DNA from 4 places in the Micromonospora sp. NBC_00330 genome. Region 4 is predicted to be linked to each of the others. Evidence: riboswitches for the same ligand, from Rfam matches in the RefSeq annotation. Region 4 holds a riboswitch; each other region holds the start of a gene.
What was found. Region 4 has a riboswitch for cyclic di-AMP ahead of OG598_RS24215 (coiled-coil domain-containing protein). Riboswitches for the same ligand answer to the same signal wherever they lie in the genome.
Positions count from the first base shown of each region.

Region 1: it holds a riboswitch for cyclic di-AMP, as region 4 does, so the genes downstream of both, OG598_RS26635 (C40 family peptidase) here and OG598_RS24215 (coiled-coil domain-containing protein) in region 4, are expected to answer to the same signal.
Region 2: it holds a riboswitch for cyclic di-AMP, as region 4 does, so the genes downstream of both, OG598_RS16760 (C39 family peptidase) here and OG598_RS24215 (coiled-coil domain-containing protein) in region 4, are expected to answer to the same signal.
Region 3: it holds a riboswitch for cyclic di-AMP, as region 4 does, so the genes downstream of both, OG598_RS01150 (coiled-coil domain-containing protein) here and OG598_RS24215 (coiled-coil domain-containing protein) in region 4, are expected to answer to the same signal.

Region 1 is NZ_CP108012.1:5,851,424-5,854,771, reverse strand. It holds gene OG598_RS26640 (N-acetylmuramoyl-L-alanine amidase) at 1-1,191, opposite strand, end outside; cyclic di-AMP (ydaO/yuaA leader) riboswitch at 1,427-1,562, shown strand; gene OG598_RS26635 (C40 family peptidase) at 1,639-2,616, shown strand; gene dcd (dCTP deaminase) at 2,690-3,268, opposite strand.
Region 2 is NZ_CP108012.1:3,739,452-3,742,799, forward strand. It holds gene OG598_RS16755 (alpha/beta hydrolase) at 1-169, opposite strand, end outside; gene OG598_RS16760 (C39 family peptidase) at 293-1,141, opposite strand; cyclic di-AMP (ydaO/yuaA leader) riboswitch at 1,375-1,515, opposite strand; gene OG598_RS16765 (hypothetical protein) at 1,800-2,570, opposite strand; gene OG598_RS16770 (hypothetical protein) at 2,704-3,126, opposite strand; gene OG598_RS16775 (acyltransferase family protein) at 3,219-3,348, opposite strand, start outside.
Region 3 is NZ_CP108012.1:233,293-236,640, forward strand. It holds gene OG598_RS01140 (SRPBCC family protein) at 92-556, shown strand; gene OG598_RS01145 (hypothetical protein) at 578-1,087, opposite strand; gene OG598_RS01150 (coiled-coil domain-containing protein) at 1,228-2,292, opposite strand; cyclic di-AMP (ydaO/yuaA leader) riboswitch at 2,298-2,429, opposite strand; gene OG598_RS01155 (cation diffusion facilitator family transporter) at 2,548-3,348, opposite strand, start outside.
Region 4 is NZ_CP108012.1:5,351,204-5,354,551, forward strand. It holds gene OG598_RS24210 (YibE/F family protein) at 1-931, shown strand, start outside; cyclic di-AMP (ydaO/yuaA leader) riboswitch at 1,098-1,228, shown strand; gene OG598_RS24215 (coiled-coil domain-containing protein) at 1,233-2,252, shown strand; gene OG598_RS24220 (carbonic anhydrase) at 2,309-3,034, opposite strand; gene OG598_RS24225 (helix-turn-helix transcriptional regulator) at 3,261-3,348, shown strand, end outside.

The DNA of each region.
Region 1 (3,348 bases), 500 kb from region 4:
GCCGATGATGTGCTGGCGGTCCAGGGGGATGCCCAGCCGCAGCGCCAGGTGCCGGACCAGCTTCGCCGAGGTCCGGTACATCGCCTCGGTGTACCAGGTGCCCTGCGCCGCGAAGCCCTCGTGTTCCAACCCGATCGACTTCGCGTTGACGTACCAGTTGCCGGCGTGCCAGCCGACGTCCTTGGTCTTGACGTGCTGGGCGATGTGCCCGTCGACCGAGCGCAGCGAGTAGTGCCAGCTCACGTAGGTCGGATCCTGGACGAGTTGCAGGGTCGTGGCCCAACTCGCCTCGGTGTCGTGGATGACTATGTACTCGATCTTCTGCCGTGTTGGTCGGTCGGAGAGGTCGTGGTTGCCGTAGTCCCCGTCGCCGAACGCCTCGTAGGGCGCCGGGATCCACTCGCAGGAGATGGTGCGGGGGCACTCCACCCCGTCCGGGCGGGCCAGCCGGCGCAGGCCCAGCCGGTCCAACCAGGAACGCTCGGGCCGCACCGCGCGGGCCGGCAGGGTGATCCGCTGGCCGTCGTCGGTCACCCGGGCTTCGCCCGCGCCGATGGTGGTGAAGACCTCGTCGGCGAAGGCCGCCGCGGCGTCGGCGCTGTCCGCGCCCGAGTAGCGGGCCACAGCGCCGTACCAGGCCGCCGGGTCGGTGTCCGCGCCGACCGGCGCGCCCAGATCCCTCTGGTACGCGCTCAGCAGCGCGGCCCCACCCCGGATGTTGAGGCCCGCGTCGGTGCGCAGCGCTTCGGGGGTGGCGCCGGTCAGCGTGGCGGCGGCGTCGACGGTCTGCAACGCGGCGGTGGACGGCGCGGGTGCCTCGACCGGCCGGGGCGCGGGCACGCGGGCGGGACGGGAGTCGTCGCCGCGTGGGTCCTCGGCGCCGGCGTCGTGGTGGCCGCGCCCGGGCAGGGCGGCCACGTGCCGGGCGTCGGTCAGGTGCATCGGGCCGTAGCCGCCACTGGTGCTCGGTGTGCCGGCGTTGGTGTCCCAGCGGGACTCCAGGTAGGAGACGCCGAGCAGCACGACGGCCGGAACGCCGTACTCGGTGGCTGCTGCGGCGTACTGCTGCTGGCGGTCGGTGGTGGGCGCGGCGGCGGCCGGGTCGACGGAGAGTGGCACAGTGGTCGCGGCGGCGACCACGGTGGCAGCGAGCAGCGCGCGCCAGCCGGTCGACAGGGTTGGATGGTGCATCGAACCCCCTAGATTCTCGCGGAGTGAGGTCAGGTCACCATCGCGCCGTCCGGGAGGTCACGTCAATACCTTTCTATCTATCGAAGTAGATGGAAAGAATTCTTCACACACTGTCGGTGACCTAGTCCAATCCGTACGGAGTGTCACTGCCGCACGGGTTGCGGATCGGTAACAGGCGTCTCTACTCTGGTCATTTGTCGGCCCGACAGCAGCTCCGCCCAGCCCGGGCGGTAACGGACCGACACCGCCGAGTCGTTTCCGAGCGAACCGGGGACCCAGGTCCCTCGGGGTGAATCCGCAGCCATTGCGGTAGGGCGCCGACTTCCCGCCCGAACCCGTCAGCTAACCCGGTAGGCGGTCAGGAAGAAGGAGTACGGAACCCCGGTGGCACTCCATGCCCCGCGGCCGTCGTCCGAGCGGTCGGCATCAGCCGGCCCGGCGTCGATCGTGCCGCGCCCACGCTGGTCCCGCTTCACCACTGCACTCGCCGCGCTGGCCGGCATCGCCGTCGTTCTGACCGGCAGTGCCACGGCGGCCCACGCCGACCCGTCCGTCGCCGAGATCGAGCGCCAGATCGACGCCGACTGGAACAAGCTCGAACCGGTCATCGAACGGCACAACGCCACCCGCACCGACCTCGCCGTGAAGCGCAAGCAGGCCGATGCCCTGGCCGCCCGGATCACTCCGCTCGAGCGCCAGGTCGACGCCGCGATGAACAAGGTCAGCGCCCTGGCCGTACGCGCCTACATGGGTGAGAACGTCTCGACCGTCAACGCGATGCTGGGCAGCCGGTCACCCAGCGAGGTGGTCGGCCAGCTCGAAATGCTCGACCGCTTCGCGCACAACCAGCAGAAGGACGTACGCCAGGTGGCCGACCTGCGCGACCAGCTGGCCGCGCAGAAGGCGCCACTGGACGAGATGGTGGCCCAGCTGTCCCGCACGGAAGCTCAACTGGCGGCGAAGAAGAAGCAGATCAACGACGAGATCGACCGCCTGCAGAAGCTGCGCCTCAAGGTGTACGGCAGCGGCGGCGGCGGTCCGCTGCGCCCGGCGCCCTGCCCGGGTAGCTACCCCGGCGGCGCCGCGGGCACCGCTGTCAAGTTCGCCTGCGCGCAGATCGGCAAGCCCTACGTCTGGGGTGCCGAGGGCCCGAACTCGTACGACTGCTCCGGGCTGATGCTGGCCGCCTGGGCGAAGGCCGGCGTGTCGCTGCCGCACAACGCCGCCGCGCAGAGCCGGGTCACCAAGAACGTCAGCAAGGGCGACCTGCGCCCCGGCGACCTGGTCTTCTACTACAGCGACATCCACCACGTCGGCATGTACGTCGGCGGCGGCTGGGTGGTGCACGCCTCGCAGGCCGGTCAGCCGGTCAAGATGAAGAAGGTCGACGACGGCCCGATCCACAGCTATGGCCGTCCAGGCTGACCCTGAGTGATCGAAGGGCCCGTCGCGATCCGTCGCGGCGGGCCCTCGTCGTCTCGGTTCTAGCTGTCGAACCTCAGCGGGTTGGCCAGGTGCGCCAGTGCTGCCAGGCGCGGCTGGGTGTCGGCCCCCGCTGGCCCTGGTAGCGCGAGCCGTAGACCACCGAGCCGTACGGGTGCTCGGCCGGCGAGGAGAGCCGGAAGATGCAGAGCTGCCCGATCTTCATGCCCGGCCACAGGGTGATCGGCAGGTTCGCCACGTTCGAGAGTTCCAGCGTCACGTGACCGGAGAAGCCCGGGTCGATGAAGCCGGCGGTGGAGTGCGTGAGCAGCCCGAGCCGGCCCAGGGAACTCTTGCCCTCCAGTCGGCCGGCGAGCTGGTCACCCAGCGAGATGACCTCCAGCGTCGAGGCGAGCACGAACTCCCCCGGGTGCAGCACGAACGGCTCGCCGTCGGGGACCTCGACCGCCGAGGTCAGGTCGTCCTGCTGCATCGCGGGATCGATGTGGGTGTAGAGGTGGTTGTTGAAGACCCGGAACAGCCGGTCGAGTCGGACGTCGATGCTGGACGGTTGGACCAGGGTGGGCTCGAACGGCTCCAAGCCCAGCGTGCCGGCCTTGATCTCGGAGACCAGGTCACGGTCGGAGAGCAGCATCGGACCACCATAGCCGCGCTGCCAAAAGTGCCCGGATTCGGTGCCGGTGACCAGCGCGTCGAGGTCGCTGCTCGTACATT
Region 2 (3,348 bases), 1.6 Mb from region 4:
GCGGCGACGCCCAGCCGTGGCCGGCGAGGTCCGGTGCCAGCCACCGCCCGGGCCAGTGCTGCTCGAGGTACGGGGCCCAGGGCAACCACACGTCCCCTGTCGCTCCCATGCCGTGCAGCAGCAGCAGGACCGGCCTGCGGCCGGCGTGACCACCCGTTTTCTCCACCACGGCCGCAGTCTCCCACGGTTCACTGTCGGGTACGAGAGCCGTCGATGACCGACCGCGCGGACAGACGCCGCGGGCGCCGGCCCCTTGTGGGGGACGGCGCCCGCGGCGGTCAGCGTGCCCGGGTCAGGCGGAGTAGCCCCGGCTGGTGATCCAGTTGGCCAGGTCGATCGTGGTGATCCAGTACGACGGGTCGGCCGGGTTCGCCGAGTCGGCGATCCGTACGGTGCGGCCGTTGTCCTTGTAGCCCACGACGGCGATGTAGTGCCCGCCGCCGTAGGAGTGCCAGCCGCCGTCGGTGTCGGTGGCGTCCCCGACGACGTTGGCCACCACGCCCCGGCCGTCGGTGATGGCCTTCACCACGTCGGCCTGGAGCCGGTCCATCTGGGCCGGGCTGGGCGCGCCGGGGAACATCCGGGTCCGGTACGGGGAGCCCTTCACCTCGGCGTTGAGCACCCGGGTGGTGTCCTCGGCCGAGTTGGTGCCCATCTCGGTGGTGCCCAGCTCGGCGCCGAGCTCCTCCTGGGTGCGGTCGATGCCGGCGGCGCTGAGCGCGTTCCGGGTGGCCGCCGGGCCGCAGTTGTAGTAGGTGTTCTGCGCCTCGTAGTCGTAGTCGAGCACCTTGGTCGCGGGCGGCTTCGGCCGCTCCGGCTTGCGGGTGAGGTCCGGGTTGCTGCTGGCCTTGGCGGCGGGCGACGCGGCGCTGGTGGCCGGGGCGGCAGTGGTCGGCGCGGCGCTGGCCGAGGGGGACGCGTCCCGAGCCTCGCCGCGGGACGCGGCGACGTCGCTGCGCATCTCGGCGACAGTGGTCGCGGTGCGCTGGCCGGCCGGGGCGTCGTCGGCGGTGGTGAGCAGGGCGCCGGTGGTGGTGGCGATCGCGAGGGCCGCGGCGGAGGCGGCGACGATCTGGTACGGGCGTTCGGTGGCGAGGCGGCGGAGCTGACGCTGCAGGGTGTGCTTCACGGGGTCCTCCACGGATCGGGGGGAGAGCGGCACACCGGGGCCGGACCGGTATCCGGGCAGGCGCCAGCGCGCGGACCGTGGTCCGCGGATGGTGAACCGCTCAGGGGAACGCCCGGCGCGGCCGGGCGGGGAAGGCGATGACCCGGGGGGTCAGCTCACCGTCACGCGACGAATGAGCGGGTGCACCGCCGCGCCGTGGAGGCGAGGGAACAACCGAGGGGTGGAAAGGTGCTGCACGAGGATGGGACTCCTTCCGACACCGCCTACCGGGTTAGCTGACGGATTCGGGCGGGAAGACGCCCTACCGCGGGCCGTGGCTCGCGGATTCACCCCGGACTTACTGGTGGGTCCCCGGTTCGTTGATCACGATTAAGCGGGTCGATGCGGCGTCGCGTCTTGCGATCGGTTACCGCACCGGACGGGACGACACTACTGGCGTCTCAACGCCCTGCCAAGCCAGGTTCACCTGCGTAAACCCCAATTGGCGCGACAATTTCTGCGCGTATTGCCGATGATGTGACTCGATGGGACAACCGGTTACGGCGACGCCTGCGGGCGACAACCGGACAGGCCGTAAAGAACGCGGCCACAATCGCGGGAACAATCCCGCCGATCGCGTCGGACGTCCGATTTCGCGATTGGGTGACCGGCCTCACATCACGGATTGGGCTCAACCCACCCGGGCCGGGCGCCACAGTGCCACGACGGCGGGACGCAACGCCCCGGCCACCGTGCGGCGCGCGGGGGCCAGGGTCGGGCGTAGCCGGGCCGCCGCCGCGTACGCCTCCTCGGCGAGGGCACGAGCCGACTCGGCGGCCAACTCCGCGTCGCGCCAGGCGGCCCGCTCACTGTCGACGGCCACCTGGTAGTCGGCCAGCCGCGCATCCCGGACCACCCGACTGATCAGCACCTCCTGCTCGACCGGGTGTCGCCGGGGATCCCAGCCGCGCCGGTGCCCGAACACGTCGCCGAGCTGCGCCATGGTCAGGTCGCCCCGCCAGTACGCCGCCATCGCCGCCCGGTGCAGATAGCGCTCCCGGGCGGCGTACTCGGCGGGGGTGTGCGGGGTCTGCGGGGTGGGCAGCGCCCCGGCGCCAGCGAAGCGACGCGCGGCGGTGTCCGCCTCGTCGTACCCGATCCAGGCCCGCTCCAGCCGCTCCTGAGCGGTCAGCCAGGCGGCGCGCCGCCGCTTGGCGGTGGTGGCCGCGCCGGCCGCGGCGACGGCCACCTCCTCGGCGTAGCGGCGCCTGTCCACGGCCTCGGCGGCGGCCAGCTCCCGAGGGGTGGGCGCGGCCGGGAGCGGGTCGTCAGTGGGCCGGTCCCGTTCGGGGCGGGCGGCCAGCACGGTGAGCAGGCCCAGGGTCAGCAGGAACAGCGTCGACCAGATGGCGGCGGCCCGCGGCATCTCGGTCACGAACTGGTAGAAGACGACGGTCTCCATTGTCGGCACCTCGGGGAGAGAGCAGTGCGATGGGGAGCCGCGCCGACCAGCGGGCCACTGTGGGCCACGGGTCGGCGGGTCAGGGAGCGGGTGGGTCGACAGGGCGCGGTGACGGGACGGTCGTCCCGGTGGCTCAGCGCCCGGGTGGGGCTCGGGTAGCCCGACCGCCCGTACCGTCGACGAGGGGCAGCCGGCCGGATTCGGCCGCGCGGACCGGCAGCACGCCGGCCGCGATGGTGCCCTGATCGCCGGGGAGCGCCACCGGCGTGTCGACCGACCAGGTCGGGACCGACTCCTCGGGGGCCTCCGGCGGCATCGCCGGGGCCGGGCGGGCCGCACCGGGTGCCCCGCAGTGCCGGTAGGAGGCCGACGGCGATCCGGCGGCGACCGAGGCCGGCACCGCGCTCGACGTCGGCACCGGGCCGGGTGTTGTCGTGGCGGCCGTGGCCGGGCCTGCGCCGAGCGCCAGGGCCGCGACGACGGCGAGGCTGGTCAGCACCCGAGTCGCCCAGCGCGCCACCCACCACAGCGGACAGGTGAACGCGACCGGAAGCACGTCCCAACGCTACCGTCGCGCCGACCCGGGCGCACCGACCACGGGCGTGTCGGATCACGCCGCGCCGACCCCGTTGACCAGGGTGGACGTTGTCAGCGCAGGTCGACGTACGGTGATCGACCGCCGGCCTGACCGACCTCGTCGGCAGATCCGTCGACCTCGGCGCGGGCGCTGGTTCCGGGGTCCCGTGCGTCGTCGTCGCCGGCCGCGCGTTGTCGGGGG
Region 3 (3,348 bases), 2.2 Mb from region 4:
CCCGGTCCGGCGCGGCGCTGACGGCCCAGGGGCGTTGCCAGCCAGACATCGGTACGGGACGATCGGGCGACCAACGACGGCGGGAGACGGTGTGCTCAGCAGCGATACCTTCAGCTACACCGTCCAGGCCCGGTGCTCACCCGCCGAGGCGGCGGCGTTGCTCAGCGACCTGACCCGGCAGGGCGAGCTGCATCCGCTGATCGTCCGGGTTCGCCGGGTGCCGCCCCGGCCCGGCGCCCAGGCCAGCTACACGATCAACGACCGGTTGGCGGCCGGTCCGCTGCGCTTCCGGACCACCTACCACGCGGACGTGCTGATCAGCGAGGCCGACGAGATCGTCATGGTGGCCCGCCAGTGGCCGGCGACCACGGTGCGAAACCACACCCGACTACGCGCCGAGCCGGACGGCCTGGTCCGCATCGACGTCGAGATCACCCTGACCGCGCCGACGCCACTGTTCCGCTACGCGTTCCGCCAGGCCCAGGCCGCTCACCTCGCCCTCGCCACCCGCCTGGGCGCCGCCCTCGACCGCACCGGCAACCCCCCGCCCACCTGACCCGCGCCGCGGCGGTGGCGTCTAGATCGTGGTTGTGGCGCGATCACGGCTCGTGCGGGCCGGTCGGGTGGCGGGACGCCGTCCCCACGGCTTGTAGGTGGACAGCACCGTCGCGATGATCATCAGGCTGGTCGACACCGCCGGCGCGATGACCAGGTCGGCGCGATCCCGTGCGGGTAGGGCGGCGCCGACCGCTCCGGCGTGACGCAGGTTCGGGGTGAGCAGGAACAGCACCAGCCCGACCATCACCGTGGTGAGCACGAGCTTGACCAGCACCCAGCGGTGGCGCAGCAGGCCCCACGGGGTGAGCAGCGAGCTGGTGACTCCGATCAGCCAGACCAGGACGCTCAGCGGCGCGAACAGCACGGTGCCGACGAGGGCCGTGACCGGGTAGACCACCGCCGGGTCGGCGCCCCGCTGAACGGCGATGCCGAGGGTGAGCAGCACCAGGTCGGTGCCGAGCCAGCCGAGCGACGTGACGAGGTGCAGGGTGAGCAGCGCCTTGCGGGTGGTGGGTCGGATCCGAGGCATACCGCGATGCTGCCCGCCGACCGCGGCCGGGTCGTCCGACGAGCGACGACATCAGGGGTACGCCCGGCGACGTAGTCCGGCCCCGGACGCACGTGATGCCTGTGAGTCATCGGCGACTCACAGGCATCACGACGCGTGGGTCAGTAGACCGACAGGTGTACGTGGTTGGTGTGGTCGGTGGACGGGGTGCCGTGAGCCCCGCTGTACGACTTCCACCCGCTGCTGGGCAGCCAGATCTGCCTGTACCAGATCACGTAGAGCACGGCGAGCCGGTCGGCGTTGCGGATGAAGTACGCGGCCAGGTTGTTGCCGTACGTCTTGTCGCCGCCGGTGGCGTCCCCGCCGAAGCCGCCCTTCTGCGCCGCGAAGTCGCAGGCCCTGCCCTTCGGGTGTTCACCGGAGCCGCTGGGGCGGTGGCACGAGACGTACCTGGTGAATCCGGCGGCCTTGGCCTGGTTGAGCGCGTGCAGGGTGCGGGGGGTGATGCAGCCGCTGGCCGGGGTGGGGTCGTTGATGCTGCACGACTCGGAGGGCCAGGAGCCGTCGGAGTTGCGCGGCGCGGCCTTCGCGTTGGCGCTGGAGGTGCCCCGGTTGGAGCCGGCGTCGGCGGTGGTCTGCGGTTTGGGTGTGGTGGCCACGGTCAGGGCCCGTTCGGCCTGCTCCTTGCGCTTGGCCATCACCGCGACCTGCTTGCGCTGTTCGTTGATCTCGCCGTCCAGGGCGACCCGGGTGCGGTTGGCCTTGTCCTTGCTGTTCAGCAGGTCGCGCAGCACCCGGTCCTCGTTGGCCGCCACCGCGTCCAGCGCGGCCGCCCGGTCCATGAAGCCTTCCGGAGTGTTGCTGTTGAGCAGCGCCGACATCGCACCGAGCCGGCCGGTGCGGTAGGCCACCTCGGCGATCTCGCTGACCTTGCCGTTGCGCTGGTCGATCTCGACCTCGATGGTCGTCAGCTGGGTGGCGAGCTGCTTCTGCCGTTGCACTGAGGTGTCCAGGGCGCGCTTCGCGTCCAGGTAGCCCTTGCTGGCCGCCTCGAGTTGGGCGCGCAACGCCGGGGTGCCGCCCTCCTCGTCGGAGTCGGGTGCGGCGGCCCGCAGGCCGGTCGGGGGAGCGGCCGAGGCGGTGCCGGCCGGAAGCGCGACGCCGAGGGCGAACATCGCGACGATCAGGGCCGCCAGTCGGGCGGCGGGTGGTCGTGCTGGTGCCACTGCGCATGTCCTTCCGTCAGCCGCCGACCGGGTTAGCTGACGGGTTCGGGACGGAAGATCCCTACCGCTGACGCGGATACACCCCAGGAACATGGTTCCCCGGTTCGCCCAGTTGGGCGATTAGGCGGCGACCGCCACCGGCGCCGGGAGGGCGCCGCCTGGTGGAGGCCGGGACCGAGCCTACCGGTGCGGATGGGGCGGCTGCAGCCAATGTGACGGACGGTGCGTGCGTCACCACGGAAAATGACGGCCCCGTCACCATTCGATGGAGCCACAGGCTCCAGAAGCGGCGCCGGGCTCGATCTGCAACGTCGCGTGTTCGATGCGGAAGTCGTCGTGCAGGGCGGTACGCGCCGCGGTGAGCACCGCGCCGACCTCCGCGTCGGGTGCCATGGTCAGGTGAGCGGAGGCCACCTCCATGCCCGAGGTGAGCGTCCAGACGTGCAGGTCGTGCACCTCGACGACACCGGGGACGGCGGCGAGCCGGTCGTGCACGGCGGTCACCTGGAGGTGCTCCGGGGCGGCCTGCACCAGGATGCGGATGGCGGCGCGGGCCAGCCGCCAGGTGCGCGGCAGGATGAACACGCCGATGGCGACCGCGACCAGGGGGTCGGCCCACCACCAGTCGGTGACGGTGATGAGCAGCGCCGCGCCGATGACGCCGACTGAGCCGAGCAGGTCACCGAGCACCTCCAGGTAGGCGCCCTGGAGGTTGATGCTCTCCCGGGCCCCGGCGCGCAGCAGCGCGAAGGCGGCGATGTTCGCGAGCAGGCCGAGCACTGCCACCGCGAGCATCGGGCCGGCGATGACCTGGTGCGGGTCGCCGAAACGGCGGATCGCCTCGATCACCACGTAGATCGCGACGCCGGAGAGCAGGACGGCGTTGGCCAGCGCGGCGAGCACCTCGAGCCGGTAGAGCCCGAAGGTGCGTTGCGGGTCGCCGGTGGCCCGCCGGGTCGCCGTGATGGCGGCGAGCGCCATCCCGATGCCGAGCACGTCGGTGAACATGTGCCCGGCGTCGGAGAGCAGGGCGAGCGAGCCGGTGTGCAGGGCGGC
Region 4 (3,348 bases):
CCCGATGGTGTGGCTGGCGGTGGTCTTCGCGGCCGCGATCGTCGCGTTCGGTCGGTGGCGAGGTCTGGCTGCGCTCGCCGGGCTGGCCGCCAGCTTCGCCATCCTGCTCACCTTCGTGCTGCCGGGCATCAGCGCGGGCAGGTCACCGCTGCTGGTGGCGGTGGTCGGCGCGGCCCTGATCATGTTCGTGGTGCTCTATCTGACCCACGGGGTCACCGCACAGACCTCGGTCGCGGTGCTCGGCACCCTGGGCAGCCTGGTGCTGACCGGTGTGCTCGCCACGATCGCCACGGCCGCGACCCACCTCACCGGTTTCGGCAGCGAGGACGCCACCACCCTGTCGATGTTCCAGGGCGACGTGGACCTGCACGGCCTGCTGCTCGCCGGGATCATCATCGGATCGCTCGGGGTGCTCGACGACGTGACGGTCACCCAGGCGGCCACCGTCACCGAACTGGCGAACGCGAACCCCGGGCTGACCCGGTTGCAGCTGTACCGCGCCGCCACCCGGGTCGGCCGTGCGCACATCGCCTCCACCGTCAACACCATCGTGCTGGCGTACGCGGGCGCGTCACTGCCCCTGCTGCTCCTGCTCACCGCCGACTCGCGGCCGATCGGGCAGATCCTCACCAGTGAGTTCCTCGCGCAGGAGATCGTCCGCAGTGCGGTCGCCACCCTCGGCCTGATCGCCGCCGTGCCGCTGACCACCGGGCTGGCCGCTGTGGTGACCGCGGCCGGGCGTACCGATGCCACGGCGTCCACCGACGCTCCCGCGCCCCGGCCCCAGCCGGACCGCAGCGAGGCACTGGCCGCACTCAGCTCACCGCGAACGGCCGGCTCCGACGAGCCGGACCGGACGCGGACCGCACCCCCATCCGAGGCCACCGACCGGTGGCCGGAGTCGAACAGGAGCACGGATACGGCATGGTGACACTCCTCAGCGTGACCAGATCGGGCATCCACCCTGAGAACCGCGTCACTGGTCACTCAACGCTATGGCGAAATGACGCTTTTGGTCGGCATCCAGGCGTAGCTCAGCCGGTCGACTCTCGGGTAACCTCGCTGCCGGTTACCGATGAAGGCGCGAAGCGGCGCCTGCGGTGCCACCGCCCAATCGCCAACCGGCGAGCCGGGGACCCAGGTACCTGGGGTGAATCCGCGTCAGCGGTAGGGGCCGCTTCCGCCCCGAACCCGTCAGCTAACCCGGTCGGCGGTCGACGGAAGGGAACATTGTGACGGCACCCCTACGCCGCTGGTTGACACCCGTGGTGGCCGTGATCGCCGCACTGACAGTGCTCGCCGGGCCGCTCCCGGCGCACGCCGCCCCGACGACCCCCACACCGTCCGGGCACGAGGAGGACGGCGAGCCCAAGCTGCTCAACGACGTCATCGAGCAGGCCAACCGCGACTACTCCGCCGCCAAGTCCAAGCTGGACAAATCCAAGAAGCGGCAGGGCGAGTTGGCGGCGGAGGTCAACCGGGCCAAGGCCGACCTGGACGCGTTGGCCCCGCAGGTCGGGCAGATCGCCGCCCAGGCGTACCGGACCGGCCGGATCGGCGCGGTCGCGATGCTGCTGGAGAGCGACGCTCCCGACTCGTTCGTCCAGCGCGCCGGGATGCTCGACGAGATAAACATGGTCAACGAGAAGAAGCTCTCCGAGGTCAACGAGGTGAAGGCCCGCGCCGAGCAGGCCAAGCTGGCCCTCGACACCGAGGTCCGGGAGCAGCAGAAGCAGACCGCCCTGATGGCCAAGCGCAAGAGCGAGGCCGACAAGGCGCTCTCCCTCGTCGGCGGTAAGGGTTTCACCGGCGGCCTGGTGGATGCCACCTCCAAGGTCGCGAAGATCGGCCCCGGTCGCACGGCCGACGGTGACTGGAAGCCCCAGTCGTGCAGCGAGAACGACCCCACCACGTCCGGCTGCATCACGCCGCGCACGTTGCACGCGTACAAGGAGGTCAAGGCGGCCGGCTTCAACCGGTTCGTCGGCTGCTACCGCCCCGGCGGGCCGTGGGAGCACCCGAAGGGCCGCGCCTGCGACTGGTCGCTACAGAAGAGCGGGTTCTCCCCGTGGCACAACAACGACACCCGGACGTACGGCAACAACGTCGCCGCGTTCCTCATCCGTAACGCCGACCGGCTCGGCATCTACTACGTGATCTGGAACCGGCAGATCTGGTTCCCGGCCACCGGCTGGAGCTCGTACAGCGGGCCGTCGAACCACACGGACCACGTCCACATGTCGCTGCTCTGACCCGCACGATCGCCGTCGAGGGCCGTTCCGCGTGACGCGGAGCGGCCCTCGACGCGTCAGACGGTGGCGGGCGCGGCCGGGTCGGTCGAGGCCGGGGTCTCCACCGTCGCGAAGCCGGCCGGCACGGCGGCCACCGGGCGCACCGCTCCGGCGGCCAGCCGGTAGGACACGCCCACCACCGCGCACCGCCCCCGCGCCACCTCGTCGGCCAGCACTGGCGACTGCCCGAGCAACGTCTCGACGGTCTGGGCGATGTGGATGTCGACGATGCCGTCGATGTCGTCCACGCCCTCGGACACGGCCCGGCGCAGGCTGGGCAGCACGGCGTCGACCACGGCGCGCAGATGGCCACTCGGTGCGGTACCGGTCGCGGCGGACTCCCGGGCGGCCTGCACCGCACCGCAGGAGTCGTGGCCGAGCACCACCACCAGCGGGGTGCCGAGCACCGTCACCGCGTACTCGACGCTGCCGAGCACCTCGGGGCCGGCGGTGTGCCCGGCGGTGCGAACCACGAACAGGTCGCCCAGGCCCCGGTCGAAGATGATCTCGGCAGCCAGTCGTGAGTCGGAGCAGCCGACGATCACCGCGAACGGGTGTTGCCCGTCGGCCACTGCGGCCCGGTGCCCGGCATCCTGGTTGGGGTGGCGTGGGGCACCATCGACGAAGCGCCGATTGCCGGCGACCAGCTCGGCGTACGCCCGGGCCGGCTCGCTGAGCGCGGTGGACCGGTCGGTGGTCCGCTGCGGACCCGGCTGACCGCCGGAGCTTCCGGTATGACTCATCCCGCACCTCGTCTCGACGCATCTGACCTGGTCAAACCGGCTCTCCGCCGGCCGGGCGGCGGGCGCTGGCTCGCGCTCCACCGTCACACGCACCGTAAGATGCGTCAAGGTATGCGTGATTTAGATTTCATACGTTGACTCCGGCCACCCCCTGGGCAATCTGTCCGGGGCAGGGCGGACCAGACTCTCGCGAGGGCAGGCGGACATCCGGAAAGGCGGTCACACGATGGCGAGCACGGTGACGGACGACACCGGCGGCGGGCGGAACTGGACGTTCCTCACCAATCACGGGCACGTCCTGCTGGCCATCGCCC